4 regions of the Streptomyces sp. NPDC051105 genome follow, and region 2 is predicted to be linked to each of the others. Evidence: riboswitches for the same ligand, from Rfam matches in the RefSeq annotation. Region 2 holds a riboswitch; each other region holds the start of a gene.
The links. A riboswitch is a leader RNA that binds a small molecule or an ion and turns the genes downstream of it on or off. The one in region 2 is predicted to bind S-adenosylmethionine.
Positions count from the first base shown of each region.

Region 1 (4,832 bases), on a different contig from region 2:
CGACGAAGCGCATGAGCACGTCGTCCACCCAGCGGCCCACGAACCCGGCGACCACGCCGATCAGACCGCCGACCACGAACGCGACCAGGACCGCGATCAGCGTGGCCTTGAGGGAGAGCTGGGCACCGTGCACCACGCGGGAGAAGACGTCGCGGCCCAGTTCGTCCGTGCCGAACCAGTGACTGCCGCTCGGGCCGCGGAAGTTCTGGGACGGCACCCCCTTCAGCGGGTCCTGCGAGGTGAACAGATCCGGCCAGAAGGAGGCCAGCACCACCAGCACGAGGACGACGACGGACAGCAGCAGACCGGGGCGGCGCAGCAGGAAGCGGAGCACCCGGCGGATGTCGACGGGCCGGCCGGGTTCCGCGGGGGATCCGTTCTCGACCGGCCGGGCGAGGCCGAGGGCGGCCTCGGCCTGGTCGTCGACAAGGCTCTGACTCATGCGAAGCTCGCCTTTCTGTCCGAGGCGACCACGATCCGCGGGTCCAGCAGCGGATAGACGAGGTCGACGAGCAGGTTCGTCGCCACGAAGATCAGCGCCCCGAACACCACCACCCCCTGGACCAGCGGGATGTCCTGGGCGGTGACCGCCGCCGCGGTCACCCGGCCCAGACCGTCGCGGGAGAACACCGTCTCGACGACCACCGAACCGGCGATCAGCTGCCCGACCAGCAGGCCCACCACCGTCAGCGCCGGCAGCGAGGCGTTGCGCAGCGCGTGCCGCAGATGCACCCGCCACCGGCCGGCGCCCTTGGCCCGCGCGGTCTCCACGTAGGCCTGGTCCAGTGCGGTCAGCAGGCTCTTGGCCAGCACCTGGGCGACCTGCGCACCGGTCGGGATCGCCAGCGTGAGCGCCGGCAGCACCAAACCCTTCAGCCCGTCGTTGCCGAACGCCGGGAACCAGTGCAGCCGGAACGAGAACGCCTCGACCAGCAGCAGACCCACCCAGAACGTCGGGACCGACACCCCCAACGGGGGCAGCGACAGCAGCAGCTGCCGCAGCCACCGCTGCGAGGTGTACGTCGCCACCACCGCGAGGCCGCCGCCGAGCACCACCGCCAGCAGCAGCGCGGCACCGGTCAGCTGGAGTGTCTGCGGCAGCGCGTCGGCCAGGGTGGAGGTCACCGGGCGGCCGGTGGAGACCGCGTCGCCGAAGTCCCCGCGCACCGCCCGGCCCAGATACTCCGCGTACTGCACCAGCACCGGCTTGTCGAAGCCGTACTCGTGCCGCAGCTCGGCGAGTTGGGCGGGATCGACCTGCCCCGTGTCCATCCCGGCCCCGGCCATCGCGGAGACCGGGTCACCGGGCAGGAAGTCCAGCACCAGGAACGACACCGTATAGGCCGCCCACAGCACCCCGACCGCCTGCGCCAGCCGTTTGATCACATAGCGGCGCATCCGCTATCCGACCCAGGTGTCGTGCAGCTGGAGGCGGCTGCCGGAGTCGAAGGTCAGGTCGTGCACCTTGTTCGAGACGCCGAGCTGGGTCTGGAGCTCCACCACCGGCACGTCGTACGCGTTCTGCACGATCAGCTGCTGCGCCTCCGCCACCAGTAGCTTGCGCTTCGCGGTGTCCGTGGTCGCGGCCTGCGCGGACAGCGCCGTGTCCAGCGAACTGGCGGGAAGATGGTAGAAGTTGGCCAGCTGGGTGGAGAAGGAGCTGCGCAGGATGTCCGGGTCGGCGCGGGTCGTGTTCCCCCACACCACGTCGAAGTCACCCGACTGGAGCGTCGTGGCGAACTGTGTGACCGGGAGCTGCTTGAGCACCACGTCGATCCCGACGGCCTTCAGCTGCTGCTGGACCAGCTCCAGCGCGGGCTGGTTGGTCGCCGCGTTGGGGAACCAGCTGATGGTCAGGCTCAGCTTCTTGCCGCCCTTGGTGCGGACTCCGTCGCCACCTGCCTTCCAACCAGCCTCGTCCAGCAGGGACTTGGCCTTGGCCGCGTCGAAGGCGAGGTCGGTGGAGAGGTCGGTGTAGTCGGGCGTGGTGTGCGCCAGGATGCTGGTCGCCGGCTGGGTGCCGGTGGGGAAGACGGTGTCGGCGATCTGCTTCCGGTCGACGGCGGCCAGGATCGCCTGGCGCACCTTCGCGTCCTTCAGCAGGGGCCGCGAGTTGTTCAGTCCCAGACCGAACACCACGCCGGGGTTGGCCCGGCTCCGGAGGGCGACCTGGCCGCCCTTGAGCGCCGCCTCGTTGGCCCTGCCGACGCTGCTGATCACGTCCACCTGCCCGGACTGGAGGCTGCCGGCCCGCACCCCCGCCTCGGGCACGACCTTGAACACCAGCTTGTCCAGGTAGGCCTCGCCCTTCTTCGACCACAGCGAGGAACCCCAGTCGTACCCGGTGCGCCTGGCCAGGGTGACCGACTGGTTCTGCACATACTGCTTCAGCACGAAAGGCCCGGAGCCGACCACACCGTCACTGCACTTCTGCTGCGGGGTCTTCTTGACGCTCGCCGATGACTCGATGGCCAGCGAGTGGGTCGAAGTAGCCTGCAGGAACTGGGCGTTGGGCTGCTTGAAGGCCACCTTGACGGTGAGCGGGTCCACCGCGGTGGTGCTCTTGACGCCGCTCAGATAGCCCTCGGCGAGGGTGCCCAGGGCGCCGAGGTTCGGTACCGCGTCGAAGTTGTCCTTGACCACCTGCGCGGTCAGCTTCGACCCGTCGCTGAAGGTGACCCCCGGGCGCAGGTGGAACGTGAACGTCGTCGCGTCGGCGCTGATGTCCCAGCTCTTGGCGAGCCACGGCACGATCTTGCCGGTCTTCGGGTCCTGGTCGGTCAGGGAGTCCACGATCTGCCGCACCGAGTAGATGGTGTCGTTGCTCGCGACCTGCTGCGGATCCACGCAGCCGGCGTCGGATCCCACCGCGAAGGTCAGGGTGCCGCCGGACTTCGCCGGGCCGCTTCCGCCGCCGGAGCCGTCGTCGCCCGAACCGCACGCGGTCAGCAGGACGCTGGTGGTCAGGAGCGCGGCCAGGGGCGCCCATCGGGAGGGTCTGAAATCCGGGAGTGCAGTCACGGAGGGAGTTCTCCTACTCGTGTCACCCGGCACGGGGTGCCGGGCTACGGGGCAGCGAGGCACGGCCGTGCGGCGGCGTGCGGCCCCGGCCGGATCGGAACCGGCCGGGGAGGCGCTGTGCAGACAAGGGGGATGGGAAACGAACGACACCGAGAACCGGTGGCGAGGGAAAGGACGGCGCGAAGGAGCCGTGGCCGGTGACGGAGGTCAGCCGACGACAGGCGGGCCGGTCAGAACCGACAGAGGCAGCTGGTCGAACGCTTCAGATCGATGTGGCGCCGGCGCGAGAGCCGGGAGTACGCCGTGGCGTCGGCGGGGGAGGCGGCGTGGTCATCGCTGTGTCGCATGCCGGTCCCTCCCCTCGTCTCCGGCCCCGGTCACGGCGCCACGCGCTTGCGGGAGTCATCGGTGATCCCGCCGGGCTTTCACCTGGAGCACCCCACCGCGTGGGAGGGTTGCCGGTCAGCGAGCCAGGGCCTGACGCTGACACTCAATGCCGTTGGCGATCGTACGGATCGGTTTTGTCGTACGTCAATGCCGCAACCGGACGCCCAGTTCGGGAAGACGCGACCGTCTCAGGTGCCGGGACGCCTGGTGGACGCACCTTGTGTCTCGGTGTGGGAGCGTGCCAGTGGCAACGTCGAGGAGTACCTGCGGGTCTTCGGCAGCCCCGAGCAGCTCGCGGCCTGGCGGGAGAACCGCCCCTACGTCGCCGAAGTCACCGCCTGAGCAAGCCGAAGGAGAGCCGGCCATGACCACATTCCCCACCGCACGGGCCGTGCGGACCACCCCCGAGGGACTCCTGTGGGAGCCGAGCGAACGCTGGGTGCGGGGCCGTAAGGGTGATGTCACGGTCGTCGACAGCCGCCATCCCGTCCTCGTCTGGGAGCCCGGTGTGCCCGTACCGCTGTACGCGTTCCCGCGCACGGAGGTACGCGAGGAACTCCTCCGCCCCGCGAAGAACCCGCAGACCGGTACGCACACCGGGTCGCGGATCTTCTACGACGTCGAGATCGACGGTGAGCTGCTGGAGAACGCCGCCTGGACCTTCCCGGCCGCCGACCTGGCCGATCACATCGCCTTCGAGTGGTTCCGGCGCGTCGGGCGGGGCCTGGACCACTGGTACGAGGAGGAGGAAGAGATCTTCATCCACCCCCGTGACCCGCACAAGCGGGTGGACGCCATCCCCAGCAGCCGTCACCTCGTGGTCGAGATCGACGGCACGGTCGTCGCGGACACCCGCCGACCGGTCCTGCTCTTCGAGACCGGCCTGCCCACCCGCTACTACGTCCCGCGCGAGGACGTCCGCCTCGACCTGCTCGAAGCCACCGACCATCACACCGGCTGCCCCTACAAGGGCACCGCCGAGTACTGGTCGTGGCGCGGTGAGGCCGACGTGCCGCCCAACGTCGTCTGGAGCTACCCGGACCCGCTGCCCGCGGTCGGCGCCGTCCAGGGGCTCCTCGCCTTCTACAACGAGGCGGTCGACATCACCCTCGACGGGGAACGGGTGGCGCGCCCCGTCACCCACTTCACCCAGGCGCTCTCGGAGCAAGCACGCACATGACGGGAATCCGTCTCGACGGACCGCGCCGGTCCATGGTCGGCCACCACGCGATGGGCCGGTGGCGTCACCGGACAGCCAGGCCCTTCGCCGCCCCCCGGACCACGGGATCCCGCCGGCCGGCACCCGCGGACAGCCCCCGCCGCCGACCGCGGACGACGGTGACGGCGACGGGGGCCGGGAGAGCGCGTTCCGTCAGGGGCGTCCGCCGCGTTCCAGCGGGATCTTCTCGCCCGTCTCGATCCCG
Region 1 is NZ_JBFBBR010000020.1:73,979-78,810, reverse strand. Features, by position in the region: gene AB0N16_RS36080 (ABC transporter permease) at 1-442, opposite strand, end outside; gene AB0N16_RS36075 (ABC transporter permease) at 439-1,398, opposite strand; gene AB0N16_RS36070 (ABC transporter substrate-binding protein) at 1,402-3,021, opposite strand; gene AB0N16_RS36065 (putative leader peptide) at 3,252-3,368, opposite strand; SAM riboswitch class IV at 3,406-3,519, opposite strand; gene AB0N16_RS36060 (hypothetical protein) at 3,556-3,750, shown strand; gene AB0N16_RS36055 (DUF427 domain-containing protein) at 3,773-4,588, shown strand; gene AB0N16_RS36050 (DUF1684 domain-containing protein) at 4,781-4,832, opposite strand, start outside.
Region 1: linked by a shared signal. The riboswitch ahead of AB0N16_RS36065 (putative leader peptide) and the one ahead of AB0N16_RS04285 (amino acid ABC transporter permease) in region 2 are both predicted to bind S-adenosylmethionine.

Region 2 (4,832 bases):
CAGGACGCCGCGGGATGCTTCAACGGTCATGTGTGACGTTCTCCGCTGACGACCGATCAGGAGTTGTCCAGCGGCAGCCCGGGCGGGTTGACCTCGGACTTGGCGACGGCCTCGTTGGAGAGGTTGTAGGCGGCCAGCCACTTCGCGTACTGGCCGTTCTTGATCAGGTAGTTGATGGCGTCGGCGAGCGGCTTGGCAAGACCGCTGTCCTTCTTCGCGGTGGCCGCGATCAGACCCTGGAGGCTGGCGCCCGCGCCGGAGTAGGTACCCGCGGTGCGGGTGGCGTTGGGCGTGTTCGCGGTCTGCCTGTTGTGGTAGGCGATGCCGGGGTTGGGGCCGAGGTAGGCGTCGATCTTGCCGCTGTTGAGGGCCAGGTAGACGCTGTTGCTGTCCTGGTAGTACTTGACCGTGAGCTTCTTGCCCTCCTTGGCCAGCTTGGCCTTCCACTCCAGGAGGATCTTCTCCTGGTTGGTGCCGGCGCTGACGGAGACGGTCTTGCCGGCGAGGTTCTCGTAGTTGTCGTCGAAGTTCCAGGTGCTCTTCTTCGGGACCGTGAAGGCGAGGTTGTCCTGCCGGTAGGACGCGAACTCGTACTTCTTCTTGCGCTCCTCGGTGTCGGTGATGTTGGAGAGGGCCACGTCGACCTTGCCGCTGTCGATGCCGACGAACATGTTCTCCCAGGTGAAGCTCTTCAGCTCGGGCGTGAGGCCGAAGACCGCGGCGACCAGCCGGGCGAGGTCGGGTTCGGAACCGGTGAGGGTCTTCTGGTCGTTGCCCACGTAGGCGAGCGGCGGGAATCCGGCGGGCAGGACACCCTCGCCGATGACGAGCTTGCCGCTCTTGCGGACGGAGGCGGGCAGTTCGGCGCTGATGGACTTGACCTCGGAGACCTTGATGGTGGTCTGCTGGGCGGCGCCGTTGGAGACTCGTCCGATGACGACCTCGCCACTCTTGGCTCTGTCGGTCGTCGTAGCGGCGTCGCTGTCGCCCCCGCAGGCGGCGAGCCCGGTGGCGAGGGTCGCGACGGCGGTCGCCGTGGTGAGGCCGCGGATCAGGCTGCGTCGGGAGAGGAGCGTGGGCATGGCCGTCCTTCGTGTTTCAGTGACAAGTGAAAGGGAGGTGGTTCCAGTGAGAAAAGGGGGGTGTTTCAGAGGACCTTGCGGAGGAAGTCCCGGGTCCGTTCGTGCCGCGGATTGTCGAGGACCTCGGCGGGCGGGCCCTGTTCGACGATCTTTCCGCCGTCGATGAAGACGATCCGGTCGGCGACCTCACGAGCGAAGCCGATCTCGTGGGTGACGATCACCAGGGTGGTGCCGCCGGAGGCCAGGTCCTTGATGACGGCGAGGACCTCGCCGACCAGCTCGGGGTCGAGCGCGGAGGTCGGTTCGTCGAAGAGGATGATCCCGGGGCGCAGCGCGAGGGCGCGGGCGATGGCGACGCGCTGCTGCTGGCCGCCCGACAGCTGCCGTGGGTAGGCGCCGACGCGCTCGCCGAGGCCGACCCGTTCGAGGAGTTCCTTGGCCAGCTGCTGGGCCTCGGTCCTGGTCAGCTTTCCGGTGGCGACGGGGGCGGCCGCGACGTTGTCGAGGACCGTCAGGTGCGGGAACAGGTTGAAGTTCTGGAAGACGAAGCCGATCCGGCTGCGTTGGGCCAGGATGGCGCGTTCGGTCAGCTCCTTGAGCCGGTCGCCGTGGCGCTTCACGCCGACCAGTTCGCCGCCGACGCTGACGTAGCCGGTCTCTGGCTTCTCCAGATGGTTGATCACCCTCAGCAGCGTGGACTTGCCGGAGCCGGACGGGCCGAGGATGACGGTGACCTCGCCGGGGCGGACGGTCAGGTCGACGCCGTCGAGGACGCGGTGGGCGCCGTACGACTTGTGGACGTCGTGGATCTCCAGGGCGGCGGGCGCGATGTCCGGTGCGGTGGTCATGCGGCGGCCTCCCGGCGTATCCGTGCCCGCAGGTCGCCGAGGCCGGTGCGGAGTTTCTGGAGTGGGGTCGGCGGCAGCGTGCGGGTGGCGCCGCGGGCGAAGTACCGCTCGACGTAGAACTGGACGACGGAGACGGCGCTGGTCAGGATCAGATACCAGACGGTGGCCACGAGCAGCAGCGGCACGATGTCGCCGGGATAGGTGCTGCCCATGGACTGCACCGAGCCGAAGAGGTCGAGCAGCGAGACGTAGAACACCAGGGACGTGCCCTTGATCAGCCCGATGAGCTGGTTGACGTAGTTCGGCACGATGGAGCGCAGGGCCTGCGGGAAGACGATCCGGGTGAACTGGTAGCTCTTGGGCAGGCCGAGTGCGGCGGCCGCCTCGTGCTGGCCCTGGTCGACGCTGAGGATGCCGCCGCGTACCACCTCGGCCGCGTAGGCCGCCTCGTTGAGGCTGAGGCCGACCACGGCGACCACCATGTCGGTGGCGAGTTTCGTCTCGTCGAACCTGACGAAGGACGGGCCGAAGGGCACGCCGAGGCTCAACGTCTGGTATAGCGCCGAGAAGTTGTAGAGGAAGATCAGCAGGACGATCAGCGGGATCGAGCGGAACAGCCAGGTGTAGGTCCAGCTCACCGCCCGCAGCACGGGGCTGCCGGAGAGCCGGGCGACGGCCAGCACGACTCCGCTGAGGAGGCCCAGCACGGCGCTGAGCGCGGCTACTTCGAGGGTGATGACGAGCCCGTCGAGGATGGTGGGCCGCAGGAACCAGTAGCGGAACCGGTCCCACTGGTAGAAGGGGTTGGTGGCCAGTCCGTGCGCGAACTGCGCGACGACCACCAGGACGACGGCCGTGGCGATCCACCGGCCGGGGCGGCGCAGCGGCTGAACTCGCTGCGCGGTAGCAGGTTTTGATGCTTCATCAGTGGGCGGCGGTGCCTCGGCGAGGGACACGGTGCCTGGGGGTTCGGTCATGGCGGGCTCCGGCGGAGTCGGTCACCCCCGGGTCCCACGGCCGGGACCGCGCGACCGGGCCGCATGCGGGCGGGCGGCACGGTGCGCGGGGGCGCGCGGGGCAGGGGGGCTGGGCGGACGGCGGCACACCGGGCGGCCGGTGTTTCGACGGGGACGCTGAGGCGCGAAGCTGCGGGAAGCCGGCGGAAAGCCTGGTCAGACCCGACAGCGGGCACAGCCCGGTGCGGTACACGCGCTACACAGGGCGCTGTTGACACGGAGCAGGTCGACGGCACGGTCGGCGACGAGCGGGCTCGAATACGGGCGTACGCAGCCCGAGGTGCGGCGCTGGGCCGTCCTGGAGACTGCGTACATGTCCGTCACCTGTCACTGTCGTGCTGGCCCCGGGGGGCCTCGCGCTTACCGAATCGTCGCTTGCCGAAACGTCATCGGTCCGGTCGTCACCTGGGGCACCCCACCGCGATGCGAGGGTTGCCGGTCAGCAAGCCAGGGCTTGACGCTGACGCTCTTGACCGTTCTGGTCCGTAAGTAACGCAGTTGCCCGAACGAATGTCAACGCCTGTCCAAGTGGCGAAACGGTTCGGGCCGCTCTCACCTGCGCGGAAGGCCGGGAGCGTCCGCCGCGTGGCCCGCCCAGTCCAGGATCTGGACGGCCGCGCCGGCGGCTTCCAGGCCCTGGCAACGGCCGTGGTGGCGGCGGGCGATGCCGTCGAGGTCGAGGTGGGCGCCGAAGGCCGGGTGGGCGGCCAGCCGGCGGGCGTAGGCCCACAGCTCCGGGTGGCCGGCGACGGCGTGCACGGCGGAGGCGTCCAGGTGGTTGCGGTGCACGGTGTCGAGTTGCACCAGGGTCACCCACAACTCGACGTCAGCCGCGGTGAGTTGCCCACCGACCAGAAACTCCGCGCCGGTCAGCCGGCGCTCCAGCTCATCCAGGGCGGCGAGCAGCACCTCCAGCGCCTCCGGGTCGCCGCCCGCTCGGCCGGCGTGCTGTGCCGCCTGCTCGATGTCCTCGGCGCACAGCCGCTCGACGGCCTCGATCTCGGCCTCGGCACCGCACGGGTACAGCCGGGTGACGCCGTCGCCGAAGTGACGGTCCAGGTCGCGCAGGATGTCCCGGCCGTGGGTGCTGACGATGCGGCCGGACCAGTCGTCGCTGAGCACGGGTGCGAGGGCCGGTCCCGAGTAGTGGTGGGCGCTCGCCTCGTACAGCGGGCGCAGGGCCGTGTGGCTGCCGTCCGGACCGTCCGGGACGGCGGGCAGATAGGTGACCGGACAACAGTCGTCGAGGGCCAGCAGGCTGTGGCCGACGGCGATGCGGAGGCCGTCGGGACAGGCGGTGGCGAGGTGGAGCCGGTAGCGGCGCGGCACGGCGTAGTGGCCGCTGCGCGCGTCCCGGCCGATGCGCCCCCGGAAGGCGGGGGTGGTCCGGACGGACGGGAGGGCGGCGAACGGAGTGATGGACATGCGTCTCCCCAGGGGTGCGGACGCGCGGACGTACGCGCGGCGGAAGCGTTCGTCGGTGGTGGGCGTTCGGCGGATGCGGCCGCCGGCGGGCACTCAGCCGGTACGGCTGGTACGGCCGGGAGCGGGGGTCAGCCGGTGCGGCTGATGGCGCTGCGGCTGATGGCGCTGCACACACGCAGCAGGTCGATGTGCAGGCGGGAGGTGAGCAGCGGGACGGGGCAGGGCGTACGGCTCTCTCGGCGCTGTCTGCCGGTGACCGTGCGCAGCCGACCCATCTTTCCCTACCTTTTCACTAGGATTCCCACCTGGAGTGTCGATCGGCCTCCGCGCGCCGTCAAGGGGGCGTCCACGCCTGGGACACCCGGCCCCGGCTTGCCGCCGGGCGGGAGCGGCTGTCCGCTGGAGACGCAGGCCGAGTGACAGGAGCCGGATGCGATGAGCGAGCCCCCGGGTCCCGGGCC
Region 2 is NZ_JBFBBR010000002.1:59,514-64,345, reverse strand. Features, by position in the region: gene AB0N16_RS04300 (GNAT family N-acetyltransferase) at 1-30, opposite strand, end outside; gene AB0N16_RS04295 (ABC transporter substrate-binding protein) at 57-1,082, opposite strand; gene AB0N16_RS04290 (amino acid ABC transporter ATP-binding protein) at 1,148-1,930, opposite strand; gene AB0N16_RS04285 (amino acid ABC transporter permease) at 1,927-2,907, opposite strand; SAM riboswitch class IV at 3,298-3,421, opposite strand; gene AB0N16_RS04280 (glutathione S-transferase C-terminal domain-containing protein) at 3,499-4,371, opposite strand; gene AB0N16_RS04275 (hypothetical protein) at 4,500-4,646, opposite strand; gene AB0N16_RS04270 (hypothetical protein) at 4,807-4,832, shown strand, end outside.

Region 3 (4,832 bases), on a different contig from region 2:
CATGGCCTCGGCGATGAGCTCGCCGATCTGGGTGTCGGCGGCGGAGATGGAGGCCGTGGAGGCGATCTGCTCCTTGGTCTCGACGTCCTTCGCCTGCTCGAGGAGGGCACCGGAGACGGCCTCGACGGCCTTCTCGATACCGCGCTTCAGGGCCATCGGGTTGGCGCCGGCGGCGACGTTGCGCAGGCCTTCCTTGACCAGGGCCTGGGCGAGCACGGTCGCGGTGGTCGTACCGTCACCGGCGACGTCGTCCGTCTTCTTGGCGACTTCCTTGACCAGCTCGGCGCCGATCTTCTCGTACGGGTCCTCCAGCTCGATCTCCTTGGCGATGGACACACCATCGTTGGTGATCGTGGGGGCGCCCCACTTCTTCTCGAGGACGACGTTGCGGCCCTTGGGGCCGAGGGTGACCTTGACGGCGTCGGCGAGCTGGTTCATACCGCGCTCAAGGCCGCGCCGCGCCTCCTCGTCGAACGCGATGATCTTGGCCATGTGAAGTGGTCCCTCCAGGACTGGGGGTGAGTCTTCTGGACCGCGCCCGCGCCCGCGACGGACGGCTCGCCGACCCGTGGGTTCCTTGCCCCACCCGGTCTGCGGGCCTCACCGACCCGGTCCATCTTTGTCACTCTCACCTTCAGAGTGCTAACGCCAATGATTAGCACTCGCCCATGCCGAGTGCAAGCGCCTCCGGGAGACTGGGCCGCGCCAGGGCCGCGCGCGGGGCGGCGCACCGGGCCGCGCGCGGGGCGGCGCACCGGGCCGCACCCACGGGGTGCGCCGGCCCGCTCATCCCGGGCATGCCAAAGGGCTCGTAACCCATGACTCCCCATGGGATACGAGCCCTCCGACAATGAAAGAAGAACGACGCTGTCAGTCGGCGCGTGCTTCAGCTGGTCGCGAGCCGGACCATGTCCGCCTGCGGCCCCTTCTGGCCCTGCGAGATCTCGAAATCGACCCGCTGACCTTCCTCCAGGGTGCGGTAGCCGTCCATCTGAATCGCACTGTAGTGGACGAAAACATCCGCACCACCGTCGACCGCGATGAAGCCGTACCCCTTCTCCGCGTTGAACCACTTGACGGTGCCCTGAGCCATGCCTAACTCCCCTATTACTGGCCCTTGCACAGATCCACACTTCGCGGATCCGGGTCAGACCTCACCCCCCACAGGTTTGGGGGCGTGCGCCGGAACGCGTCGACCGCGGCTGAATGTATCTGTCCAACTGCCGTCTGCAACAGGTCAATCGGACGAGAATTCTGGACGGGAAGGGTCCGGAATGTAGCAAGAATTCGGCCGAATTCAGGGCAAGTCGGGCCCCATAAAAGCCGCAAAAGCCGCATATAACCCACACACTTTGGCTACTTCTTGTCGGGTCAGCGGTATCGAATACGGGGCTTCCGACCTGGAGATCGGGGCCGCATTCCCCAACTGTACCGCGCTCAACCACACAGAATTGCCCCCTCCGCTTCTCTCACGGAAGGGGCAATCCAATGAACAGTGAGTGATCGGCGTTACCGAAGGTAATGTTCGGTCATTCGATCAGCCTGTCAGCAGGTCAGCCGCCGGCCACGGCCGGGATGATGGAGACGCCGGCGCCGTCCGGGGTGGCCGTCTCCAGTCCCTGCTCGAACCGCACGTCGTCGTCATTGACGTACACATTCACGAACCGGCGCAGTTTGCCCTCGTCGTCGAGAACGCGGGCGGCGATCCCGGTGTGGTTCTTCTCCAGGTCGGAGATGACCTCGCCGAGGGTGCCGCCTTCGGCGCTGACTTCGGCCTGACCACCGGTGTAGGTGCGCAGGATGGTGGGGATGCGAACGGTGACGCTCACGTTTGAACCTCCGATCGGGGCAACGCCCTGGTTTCTTACAGCTGACTCAGGCGAGCCCGGCCTCGCGGAAAGACTCGAGATTCGGGCGAATGGTCGCCGTGAGCCCGGTGCCCGCCACGGCGTCCAGCGTCTTCAGTCCGTCACCCGTGTTGAGTACGACGATCGACTTCGCCGGATCGATCAGCCCACTCTCGATGAGCTTCCTGGTGACTCCGACCGTCACCCCGCCCGCGGTCTCCGCGAAGATTCCCTCGGTCCGCGCGAGCAGCTTGATCGCGTCGACCACCTGCTCGTCGGTGACGTCCTCCACCGCACCGCCGGTACGGCGCGCGATGTCCAGGACGTACGGCCCGTCGGCCGGGTTGCCGATGGCCAGCGACTTGGCGATGGTGTTCGGCTTCTGCGGTCGCACCACGTCGTGGCCCGCCTTGTAGGCCACCGACACCGGCGAGCATCCCTCGGCCTGCGCGCCGAAGATCTTGTACGGCTTGTCCTCGACGAGCCCGAGCTTGATCAGCTCCTGCAGCCCCTTGTCGATCTTCGTGAGCTGCGAGCCGGAGGCGATCGGGACGACCAGCTGGTCGGGGATCCGCCAGCCGAGCTGCTCGCAGATCTCGTACGCCAGGGTCTTGGAGCCCTCCGCGTAGTACGGCCGCAGGTTGACGTTGACGAAGCCCCAGCCCTCGCCGGCCGAGTCACCGATCAGCTCGGAGCAGAAACGGTTCACGTCGTCGTAGTTGCCCTCGATGCCGACGAGCTCGCCACCGTAGATCGCGGCCATGACGATCTTGCCCTGCTCCAGGTCGTGCGGGATGAACACGCAGGAGCGGAAGCCGGCCCGGGCGGCGGCGGCGCCGACCGCGCCGGCGAGGTTGCCGGTCGAGGAGCAGGAGAGCGTGGTGTAGCCGAAGGCGCGCGCGGCCTCGACGGCCTGGGCGACGACCCGGTCCTTGAAGGAGTGCGTCGGGTTGCCGGAATCGTCCTTGACGTACAGGCCGCCGGTGACGCCCAGCTCCTTCGCCAGGTTGTCGGCCTGGACGAGCTTGGTCCAGCCCGGGTTGATGTTCGGCTTGGTCGCCACGTCCGCGGGGACGGGCAGCAGCGGCGCGTAGCGCCAGATGTTCGCGGGACCCGCTTCGATCCGCTTCCGCAGCTCCTCGGTGTCGTAGGCCGAGAAGTCGTACGCGATTTCGAGCGGGCCGAAACACTCCTCGCAGGCGAACACCGGGCCGAGCGGCACGCGGTGGCCGCACTCGCGGCAGCTCAGGGCAGTGGCGGGACCGAGGTCGACGGTCGTGGAGTCGGTGGTGGTCGCAGCAGTCTGCACAGCCATGTGAGGCGAGGCCCTTTCTCCTCATCTTCCTCACGACGCATCTCGCCGTGAGACGGATTTGGCACCTTCCCTAGCCGGGAGCCTCGCGAGTGATCGACAGTGATCAGCGATCCACGAGTAACCGACTGGAGGGTTGCCGGGGCTTCATCGGGCCGTATCCCTCTGCCCCTCTGGATGAGCGGTATGCGGTTGTCAACGGCCGGTGACCCCAGGACATGCGATGGTCATCGGCGTTGTTCAAGACTGTAACCGAAGGCCAGGACAGTTGAGAGAGTCGTCCGAACCGCGAGATGGATCACACCTCGCAGTGTGACCGTGACAGTGAGGAGCCGCTGACTGTGCTGGAAGAAGTCGAGTGCTGGCTGGCCACCCGCTCCTGGTCCATGAACGATCGCCCGTTGCACCGCATACTCGCCGCCAAGCAGCGCACCGGGCAGTCCGTCTCCGTCGTGCTGCCCGCGCTCAACGAGGAGGCGACCGTCGGCGACATCGTCGCGATCATCCGTCACGACCTCATGCGGCAGGTGCCGCTCGTCGACGAGATCGTGGTCGTCGACTCCGGTTCCACCGACCGTACGGCGGCGGTGGCCGCGGCGGCCGGCGCCCGGGTCGTGCACCGCGACACGATCCTGCCGCGCATCCCCGCCGTCCCCGGCAAGGGCGAAGTGCTCTGGCGCTCCCTCCTCGTCACCACCGGCGACATCGTCTGCTTCGTCGACGCCGACCTGAGGGAGTTCTCCTCCGACTTCGTCACCGGGATCGTCGGCCCGCTGCTGACCGACCCGGACGTGGACCTCGTCAAGGCGATGTACGACCGCCCGCTCGCCGGCTCGGCCGGACAGGGCGGCCGGGTCACCGAACTGATGGCCCGCCCGCTGCTGAACATGCACTGGCCGCAGCTGGCCGGGTTCGTCCAGCCGCTCGGCGGCGAGTACGCGGCCCGCCGCTCGCTCCTCGAACAGCTCCCCTTCCCGGTCGGCTACGGCGTGGAGCTGGGCATGCTGGTCGACGCCCTGCACCTGGTCGGCCTGGACGCCCTCGCCCAGGTCGACGTGGGGGTCCGCAAACACCGCCACCAGGACGGCCAGGCCCTCGGCCGGATGTCCGCCGCGATCTACCGCACCGCGCAGCTTCGGCTGGCCCGCGGGCATCTGATCCGGCCCGCCCTGACCCAGTTCGAACGGGGCGAGGACGGCTTCGAGCCGCGCACCTACTCCGTGGACACCGAGGAACGGCCACCGATGGCGGAGATCGCCGAGTACGCCGAGCGCCGGGTGGCGTGACTTCGTCGTACGGCGGTATACGGCGGCGCGTCGGGCGGAGCCGTACGTTTGAGCGTTTCCGGGCCGGGCTAGGTTGTGGCGTATGGCTTCCACCGGCAGTGCTGAGGTGCTGGTCGCGTCCAATCGCGGCCCGGTTTCGTATGAAGTGGGCGAAGGCGGTGCGCTGCACGCCAAACGGGGCGGCGGCGGCCTGGTCTCGGGGCTGTCGGCCATCGGGCCGGACGCGAACGCGGTGTGGGTGTGCGCGGCCCTGAGCGACGGCGACCGGGAGGCGGTACGGCGGGCCGACGGCGGCCGGCTGCCGGCCGGGGACAGCGGCGGGCAGCAGGTCCGGATGCTCGACATCGACCCGGACGTGTTCTCGGACGCGTACAACGGCATCGCGAA
Region 3 is NZ_JBFBBR010000009.1:184,555-189,386, reverse strand. Features, by position in the region: gene groL (chaperonin GroEL) at 1-492, opposite strand, end outside; gene AB0N16_RS23370 (cold-shock protein) at 887-1,093, opposite strand; gene AB0N16_RS23365 (MoaD/ThiS family protein) at 1,554-1,829, opposite strand; gene thrC (threonine synthase) at 1,876-3,162, opposite strand; SAM riboswitch class I at 3,181-3,343, opposite strand; gene AB0N16_RS23355 (glucosyl-3-phosphoglycerate synthase) at 3,501-4,445, shown strand; gene AB0N16_RS23350 (trehalose-6-phosphate synthase) at 4,528-4,832, shown strand, end outside.
Region 3: linked by a shared signal. The riboswitch ahead of thrC (threonine synthase) and the one ahead of AB0N16_RS04285 (amino acid ABC transporter permease) in region 2 are both predicted to bind S-adenosylmethionine.

Region 4 (4,832 bases), on a different contig from region 2:
ACCTGTTCGACGGTCCGGCGCGGGAGGTGCTCACCCCGGCCACGGCGCTGTTCATCCACGGCAGCTGGGTGCACCTGCTCGGCAACATGCTCTTCCTCTTCGTCTTCGGGGCGATGGCCGAGGAGCGGATGGGCCGCGTGGAGTTCACGCTCTTCTACATCGGCTGCGGCTACCTCGCACTGCTCGGCTACGCGGCCGCCAACGCCACGTCCCAGCAGTCGCTGGTGGGGGCGTCCGGGGCGATCTCGGCAGTCCTCGGAGCGTTCCTGTACCTGTTCCCCAGCGCCCGCGTGACCAGTCTTCTGCCGTTCCTCTTCTTCCTTCCGCTCCGGTTGCCGGCCTGGGTGGTGCTGCCCTTCTGGGCCGCCCTGCAGTGGCTCGCCCTGGACCAGGCCCCCTCCGGCCCCGGCGTGGCCTACCTCGCCCACCTGGTCGGCTTCGGACTCGGCCTCGGCTACGCGTGGGTGCGGTACGGCCGTGGGACTAAAGTGAAGGCCGCCCCAGCTCCGGCACCCGAGGGAGAGAACCAGCCGTGATCACCGCGATCGTCCTCATCAAGACCAGCGTGGACCGGATCCCCGAGATCGCGGAACAGATCGCCGCGCTGGACAGCGTCAGCGAGGTCTTCTCCGTCACCGGTACCTACGACCTGATCGCCATGGTCCGGGTGAAGCAGCACGAGGACCTCGCCGAGGTCATCCCCGGCTCCATCAGCAAGATCCCCGGCGTGGAGGGCACGGACACGCACGTCGCGTTCCGCACGTACTCCCAGCACGACCTGGAGGCGGCCTTCGCCATCGGCCTGGACAGCTGAACCGAGCGGTTCGGCTGTCCAGGCCAGGCCGGGCGGCGTCAGTGCCGCAGGGCCGGTGAGCCGACGGGCGCACGGCGTCCGGCACTGCGGCAGGCCGAGACGCCCACGGCGAGCAGCCAGTAGCTGAGGATCGCTCCCATCAGGGCGGTGGTGCCCCAGCCGTTCGCCGCGTAGAAGTGCGCGGGGTCGTCGCCGAAGAACACGGACGGCACGAAGGCCAGGTTGACTCCTGCCAGGACGTAGGCGGACCGGGCGGTCCAGCGTGGCAGCAGGCGGGTACGGGAGATCCCGTGACCCACCGCGGCCAGGAAGAGGGCGAGCATCAGGCGGCTGATCGACCCATACAGGATGTAGGTGCCGCTGACCGCGATGGTCGGGTCGATCGGACGGTCCGCGGCGATGACCGCGCCGCCTTCCAGTCCGCTGGAGACCAGCGTGATCGTCGCGTACACCAGTCCGGTCGCCTGGGCCATCGAGCCGATCCATTCACTGGCCGGGTCGACCCGCTTGACCAGTTCACGGAAGGCCGTCACGAACACGACCACGAACGCCAGCCCGACGATCCCGACCAGCAGCCTGGCCAGGACGTTCGAGTCCGGCGGCGGACCGGAGTAGACGAAGTACAGCGGTACCTCGACGATGAAGGCGGCCGCCGCGGTGAGGGAGGCGAGGCCCGTCAGGCGCCTCGCGACGGTTTCGTTCATGGGTGTGCCCCCCGGTTCCCTGTGTCGGATTCCCCGTCGGCCCGTTGCCGACTACATGAATCCTGGCGTTCACGACGCTTCTCGTCGCTGGGCCTGGACACCGGATCGGGGGGTGGTCCTGCCGGCACCCCTGCGGGTGGGTCAGCTCACCGCCGGGACACAGCGGCCGTCCTCCGTGCGGTACGACCACTTCGCGCCGTCGGTCACCAGTTCCCGCACCGCGTCGACGAAGCGCTCCACGTGCTCGTCCGGCGTGCCCGCCCCGAAGCTCACCCGGATGGCGTTGAGGGACTTCTCGCCCGGTGCCGCCTCCGGCGCCCCGCACTCGCCCTGGGTCTGCGGGTCGGAGCCCAGCAGGGTCCTGACCAGCGGGTGGGCGCAGAAGAGGCCGTCGCGGACGCCGATGCCGTACTCGGCGGAGAGGGCGGCGGCGAAGTGGGAGCTGTTCCAGCCGTCCACCACGAAGCTGATCACGCCGACGCGGGGGGCGTCGTCGCCGAAGAGGGAGAGGACCCGGACCTCGGGGACCTCGGCCAGCCCCGCCCGCACCTTCTCGATCAGGTGCCGCTCGCGGGCGACCAGCGTGTCGAAGCCGGCCTCGGTGAGTGCCTTGCAGGCGGAGGCGATGGAGTAGGCGCCGATGACGTTGGGCGAGCCCGCCTCGTGGCGCGCGGCGCTCTCGTGCCACTCCACGGCCACTCCCCCGTCCTCCCGCCGGGTGACCTTGCGGCTCGCGCCGCCGCCCGCGAGGTAGGGCTCGGCGGCCTGCAGCCAGTCGGCGCGGCCGGCCAGGACGCCGGAGCCGAAGGGGGCGTACAGCTTGTGGCCGGAGAAGGCGACCCAGTCGACGTCCAGGTCCCGGACGGACACGGGATGGTGCGGGGCCAGCTGGGCGGCGTCCAGGACGATCCGGGCGCCGTGCGCGTGCGCGGCGGCGGCCAGCTCGCGGACCGGCCACAGCTCGCCCGTGACGTTGGACGCGCCGGTGACGCAGACCAGGGCCGGGCCGTGGGGGTCGCGCTCGGCGAGGGCGCGTTCCAGGGTCTCGACGGCCTGCCGCGGGGTGCGGGGCGCGTTGAGGTAGGTGACCCGGGCGTCCTTCCAGGGGAGCAGGCTCGCGTGGTGCTCGGTCTCGAAGACGAAGACCTGGCAGTCGGCGGGGACGGCGGCGGCGAGCAGGTTGAGGGAGTCGGTGGTGGAGCGGGTGAAGATCAGCTGGTCGTCGGAGCGGCAGTCGAGGAACTCGGCGACGGTCTTCCGGGCGTTCTCGAAGAGGTCGGTCGACAGCTGGGAGAGGTAGCCGGCGCCGCGGTGGACGCTCCCGTAGTAGGGGGCGTACGCCGCCACGTCGTCCCAGACCCGCTGGAGGGCGGGGGCGCTGGCCGCGTAGTCGAGGGCGGCGTAGGTGACCTCGCCGCCGGTGACGAGCGGGACGGTGACATCCCGGCCCAGAACGGGCAGCCGGGCACAAACGGACTGGGCGGCGGCAGCGGTGGCGACAGACATGGCGAACTCCTGTGAGGGGTAAGCGAAATCGCCGGGCCGGACGGTACGTCGACGGCACGGGAAAGGTGAAAGGGGTACGCGGAGGCGGGGCTCGACGCCCTATCGCATTCGCTTGCTCACAGAAGGCTCCCTCGACGACCAGGACCCCTGGCGTACGAGGGGTCCGCGCTTGCCGTAGACCTCGCTGCCTACGACCTGGTCTTCACCCGGGGCACCCCGCCACGGACGGAGGGTTGCCGGACAGTCGGCCGGGGCCTCATGACTGTCACTCATGACCTGGAAAGAAACCTAAGTGAAGTGATCGCCGACGCGCAACTCCTGTCCGGATGACGGAACACCGCCAGGGTCCGAAGCCGCTCCGGCACCGCCGGGAGGACCGTGTGCGGTCGCCCGCCGTTGCGGCGGAAGGCCGGCAAGGGGGAGCACCGCCGCCCACCTTCCTCTCCGCCGCAACGGCGAGCAGCCACGACGGCGCAGCTGGGGGTCCCCCCACGCCCTTGAGGCAGTGGGCGAGGTGCCGTACCGCGCCTCAGCCCGCCGACCGCGGCCCCTACCTGTTCGTCGCCGCCGCCCAGCGCTCCAGCGCCCGCTTGGCCGCGCCCGAGTCGATGGACTCCGCCGCCTTGTCCATGCCCGTCCGGAGCTGTTCGGCCAGCGTCCCCGTGCCGGGGTCCAGGGCCACCAGGGCCGCCGCCGAGTTCAGCAGGACCGCCTCGCGTACCGGGCCCGGCTCACCGTCCAGGAGGCGGCGGGCGACCTCCGCGTTGTACGACGGGTCGCCGCCGCGCAGCGCCTCCACGGGGACCAGGTCGATGCCGACGTCACGGGGGTCGAAGGTCTCCTCGGTGACCTTGCCGTCGCGGACGATCCAGACGTGGGACGTGGCGGTGGTCGTCAGCTCGTCGAGGCCGTCGTCGCCGCGGAAGACCAGGGAGGAGTTGCCGCGCTCCGCGAAGACGCCCGCGACGACCGGTGCCATGCGCGGGTCCGCGACGCCGACCGCCTGGGCCCGCACCTGCGCGGGGTTGGTCAGCGGCCCGAGGATGTTGAACACCGTGCGGATGCCCAACTGGCCGCGGGCCGCGCCCACATGGCGCAGCGCCGGGTGGAACTTGACGGCGAAGCAGAAGGTGATGCCGGCCTCCTCGGCGACCTCGGCGACCCGCTGCGGGGTCAGGTCGAGGTTGACGCCGAGCTTCTCCAGCACGTCCGAGGCGCCGGACGCGGAGGACGCCGCCCGGTTGCCGTGCTTGACGACCTTCGCCCCGGTGCCGGCCACCACCAGCGCCGACATCGTGGAGATGTTCACCGTCTTGGCGCCGTCACCGCCGGTGCCGACGATGTCGACCGTGCGGCCCGGTACCTCGATGACGTTGGCGTGCTCGTACATCGTGCGGACGAGACCGTTGATCTCCTCGACGGTCTCCCCCTTGGCCCTGAGGGCCACCACGAACCCGGCGATCTGCGCGTCCGTCGCCTGGCCGCGCATGATCTGGTCCATCGCCCAGGCCGTCGCGTCGGCGCTCTGGTCCTGGCCGTACAGCAACGCGTTCAGTACCTCGGGCCAGGAACAGCCCGCCGCGGTGTCGCCTCCAGCGGGGGTCACAGCGCTCATAAGGCCGCTCCTGCTCGTCGTACACGAAATGAAGGTTTCACGGCTTACCCTATCCAGCCCGGGACACGGCGAAGGGCCCCCGTCCGTACGTCGGACGGGGGCCCTTCGACCGTGGCGTGGCGACGCGGTCGATCAGTGGTGGCCGTGGCCGCTCGTGATCTCCTTGTACTCCTCGACGGTGGGCTTCGGGATC
Region 4 is NZ_JBFBBR010000004.1:26,843-31,674, forward strand. Features, by position in the region: gene AB0N16_RS10930 (rhomboid family intramembrane serine protease) at 1-536, shown strand, start outside; gene AB0N16_RS10935 (Lrp/AsnC ligand binding domain-containing protein) at 533-814, shown strand; gene AB0N16_RS10940 (hypothetical protein) at 853-1,518, opposite strand; gene AB0N16_RS10945 (aminotransferase class V-fold PLP-dependent enzyme) at 1,660-3,024, opposite strand; SAM riboswitch class IV at 3,185-3,301, opposite strand; gene trpD (anthranilate phosphoribosyltransferase) at 3,575-4,639, opposite strand; gene AB0N16_RS10955 (cytochrome bc complex cytochrome b subunit) at 4,772-4,832, opposite strand, start outside.
Region 4: linked by a shared signal. The riboswitch ahead of AB0N16_RS10945 (aminotransferase class V-fold PLP-dependent enzyme) and the one ahead of AB0N16_RS04285 (amino acid ABC transporter permease) in region 2 are both predicted to bind S-adenosylmethionine.